DNA from 2 places in the Psychrobacillus sp. FSL H8-0487 genome. Region 2 is predicted to be linked to the other one. Evidence: riboswitches for the same ligand, from Rfam matches in the RefSeq annotation. Region 2 holds a riboswitch; the other holds the start of a gene.

Region 1 (2,207 bases), 200 kb from region 2:
AGAAATATTTGTGGAGTTATTTGAAGAGTTGACTGTGGAAGAGTTAGATCAGTATTTATATATACAGCAAAAAATATTAAACAGTATGAAAAATAAAAGATTGTCATCATTATGAACTAATTATTTTTTTAGAGAAAAGTTGCTAAGACCCTCAACACAAGAGGTTCTTAGCTTTTTATGTTTTTCAAAATCCTTTTGTATCATGTAAAAGTACTCAACTCCTTGCAATTAAGATATGAAATTGTTATGCTAATAACAATTTTATAACATTCCTTCGGGGTCGGGTGAAATTCCCAATCGACAGTAAGAGAGAAATCTCAAAGCCTGTGAGCCGTAAAACGCATGATTTGGTGAGAATCCAAAGCCGACAGTTAAAGTCTGGATGGGAGAAGGAGAAAGTCGCCTATTTGGAGGTTTTTTAGTTATGCTAAAAAAGGAACAAAAGGCTTATTAAAGTATGACTTCTCTCGCATCCATAAATTTGGGTGCGTTTTTTAATGTCTAGCTATAGCGTTTGTCGGGACATGATACCGCGAGCATAGGCACTTCTACTTTTTAAAATTGAATAACTATCCTTCGGGGTCGGGTGAAATTCCCAATCGACAGTAAGAGAGAAATCTCAAAGCCTGTGAGCCGTAAAACGCATGATTTGGTGGAAATCCAAAGCCGACAGTTATAGTCTGGATGGGAGAAGGAGTAGTTCAATGCTTTTTGAGAGAAAAACACAAAAGGCTTATTTGAATCTACCTAATTTCCCTCCGACACTTAAGTGTACGGAGGTTTTTGTTTGAAGTAGGCTTTAGATTCCATCTAAAAGTACTTACTAATAAGGAGGATACGATGTTTACAGGAATTGTTGAAGAGCTTGGCACCATTAAGAACGTACAAACATCTGCTAGCAGTATGCAACTTATTATCCGAGCAAAACGAATTTTAGAGGACATCAAATTAGGTGATAGTATTGCAGTGAATGGTGTCTGTTTAACAGTAATCGCATTTTCAAGATTTGAATTTACAGTGGACGTTATGCCAGAGACGTTTTATGCAACTACAACAAAATTATTAAATAGCAGTTCAGTTGTCAATTTAGAAAGAGCATTAGAGGCAAACGGTCGATTCGGTGGACATTTCGTTACAGGACATGTGGATGGTGTGGGTACCATATTGAAAAAGCGCCATGCAGCAAATGCAGTGTATATCGATATTATAGTATCAGAAGAAGCAAGTCACTTTTGTATTCCAAAGGGGTCTATAACGATTGATGGAACAAGTTTAACTATTTTTGATATAAATAAGTCGACAGTAACAGTTTCATTAATTCCCCACACAAATAAGGAAACAGTTCTAGGCATGAAAAAAGCGGGTGAACTCGTTAATATCGAAGGTGACATGCTAGGGAAGTACGTGCATCAATTTAGTACAAAGAAAAATGAATCGACTATCACCCAGGACTTTTTACAGCAGAACGGTTTTTAAGGAGAAATTAGCATGCTAAATACGATAGAAGAAGCAATTACAGATTTAACACAAGGAAAGCTTATTATTTTAGTAGATGATGAAAACCGCGAAAATGAAGGGGATTTCCTTTGCTTAGCAGAATTTGCAACACCAGAAAACATCAATTTCATGGCGAAGTATGGTCGAGGATTGATTTGTATGCCTATTCATGAAGAAATCGCAGAGGTATTGCAATTACATCCGATGGTTTCTAATAATACAGATTCTCATCAAACTGCATTTACTGTGTCGATTGATCATGAAAACACTTCAACGGGCATAAGTGCATTTGATCGATCAGAGACGATGTTACAAGTCATTAAGCCACAAGCAAAGGCACAACAGTTTAAACGACCAGGACATGTCTTTCCGCTAATCGCAAAGCCAGGTGGTGTACTGGAAAGACGAGGTCATACGGAAGCTGCAGTTGACCTTGCCATGCTTTGTGCATCAGCTAAATCAGGTGTAATTTGCGAAATAATGAACGATGATGGTTCAATGGCACGCTTACCAGATTTACTGGAACTTGCCAAACAATATCAATTAAAGATTGTCACAATCGAAGAACTATCAAGGTACTTAATAAATATTAAAGCTAGCTAAGGAGAGAATAAGATGGTAAAAACAATCGAAGCAAATTTAATCGGAACAGATTTGAAAGTAGGTATTGTTGTCGGACGTTTTAATGATTTCATCAATGCAAAACTAGT
Region 2 (2,207 bases):
TTAGAATTATATAATCAGTATGCTTTGGAGATTGACGAAACTTCTCTTGGTTTCCAAGAATATCATCCTTACAAAGGCTACTTTATAGCAGAAGGTAAAATATTAAAACATTACTTACCAGCAGATCATGGTTACGATTCTGCACCTGGAACAGCTGTACCATACATCTCTTCAATCAATGAAGTCTTTACCGATTTTGATTCGTTCTTAAGAGTAAATGAAGATGGATCCCCAATCGAATGGGATCAAGTAGGTACTATAGATGAACCTTTGGTGTTAACTGGTACAGAGCAGAAGGTAAATTATTTTGCATATAAGGCTTTTAATCAGGTGACCTATTTAACACCAAACTTCAATAAAACTTTCAATACACTATTAGAAGCATTGCAGGGGATGAAAAATCCTGAAAATGAAATTTATACTTCTGTTATTCCGAATGATGTAACTTATTCAGTTAAGGAAGATAAGGGACTTGTTGTACATTTTGATGAGCCTTTAGATTTGGAATCACTAAATGCAAGTGAGGCATCCCGTTTGATAGAAGCTTTCTCGCTTACAGCTGCAAGCTTCAATCAAACTATCCGATTAGAGAATATCGTACAAGAAAAATGGAATGAAGTAGATTTTTCAAGTCCACTTCCAGTTCCAGTGGGTCCAAATGGTTTTACTATGCAAACAATTCAATAATAAAAAATGCCATTGCTTATTAACTTAAGCTTGGCATTTTTGTTTTAAGATATATGTGATAGCCCATACATTTGTGAAAATAGCCCATAAGGCTTCGAATACCGCCCATAAGCAATCCGATACAGCCCTTAAATTTTTATTATCGCTCATAACATAAATTTGCCTAGTATTCTCAGTTGCAAACAGGTCTGTTGCATATATTGTTTTAATTTGATAAAATGTTATTAATTCAAGATATATTCTTGGAGGACAACAAAATATTGATTCATCTTCGGGGCAGGGTGCAATTCCCGACCGGCGGTATTAGAAATTTATTTCTTCAGCCCGCGAACCTTAACAGGTTGATTTGGTTAAATTCCAAAGCCGACAGTATAGTCTGGATGGGAGAAGGTGAAGGTGCAGTCGTTTTTCGTATGCTTATACGGATACGCTTATTAAAGTGTACCTTGTTTCTCCCTTGAACTTCTATAAGTTCGAGGGATTTTTTAAGTATGCAAACGTTCTGAACCTTTCTTCTTGTGGAGTGAATCGCAAAAGGAGAGAGGATTTATGTTAAAAGGCAAAACGCGAATGCTTATTGCAGTCGCAATGCTGAGTAGTATTTCTTTTGTTTTAATGCTACTTGCATTTCCATTACCGGTTTTACCGGCTTATTTAAAGGTGGACTTTAGTGATATACCAGCATTAATCGCTGCAATCACAATGGGACCAGTTGCAGGAATTTTAGTCGCATTTTTAAAAAATGTGCTAGATTGGTTATTTGCAGGAAGTCCAACTGGTGTACCTGTTGGTCATATGGCTAACTTTGTAACTAGTATCTTGTTTATCACACCTGTGTATTTGATTTATCGCAAAGTTACTTCGTCCAAAGGCATTATGGCAGGACTCGGAGCAGGTACAGTCTCTATGGCTATTGGGATGAGTGTACTAAATTATTATGTATTTTTACCAATGTACGCTTATTTCTTAAATTTCCCTATGGAAACAGGCACTGCTTTGTTTAATACGATCATTTTTGGTATATTACCATTTAATCTTATTAAAGGTATATTAGTAACGATCGTGATGATTGTTTTATTCAAACGAATGAAGCCATTGCTTGATAAAGTAACTAGTTCATATATGAAACCTAATACAAACTAACAAAAAGTTGTTTCTCCACTAGGAGGAACAACTTTTTTTAAAAAGAAAATATACTTGGTTCATGGAGCTGAAAAGAAAGAATGATAATACTGATTTTCGCTTCAGGTGTACGCTTTCCGCGGGCTTGGCTTCAGCCTCCTCGTTCGCTGCGCTTCTGCGGGGTCTTCAGCTCAAGCTACCCGCTGGAGTCGCCGCCTTGCGCTACAATCGAATAAACGAGTAGTACCCAACAAGAAGATTTAACATAGCTTATCGCTTAAGTCACAAGAGTGTTAAAATCTTAGAAATGGAAAAGTTATTTGTATTCACTTTTGAATTAAATGTTATTTTTATCCATTGATAGATGAAGAAGGTAGATTTCTCGTACATTAGTGGAA

The links. A riboswitch is a leader RNA that binds a small molecule or an ion and turns the genes downstream of it on or off. The one in region 2 is predicted to bind FMN.
Region 1: it holds a riboswitch for FMN, as region 2 does, so the genes downstream of both, ribE (riboflavin synthase) here and MHI47_RS07645 (ECF transporter S component) in region 2, are expected to answer to the same signal.

Annotation. Positions count from the first base shown of each region.
Region 1 covers NZ_JBBOZA010000001.1:1,352,634-1,354,840, forward strand. The annotation lists gene MHI47_RS06435 (MarR family winged helix-turn-helix transcriptional regulator) at 1-115, shown strand, start outside; FMN riboswitch at 267-398, shown strand; FMN riboswitch at 569-700, shown strand; gene ribE (riboflavin synthase) at 841-1,476, shown strand; partial or broken gene ribB (3,4-dihydroxy-2-butanone-4-phosphate synthase) at 1,489-2,076, shown strand; gene ribH (6,7-dimethyl-8-ribityllumazine synthase) at 2,113-2,207, shown strand, end outside.
Region 2 covers NZ_JBBOZA010000001.1:1,549,671-1,551,877, forward strand. The annotation lists gene MHI47_RS07640 (hypothetical protein) at 1-687, shown strand, start outside; FMN riboswitch at 951-1,083, shown strand; gene MHI47_RS07645 (ECF transporter S component) at 1,237-1,830, shown strand.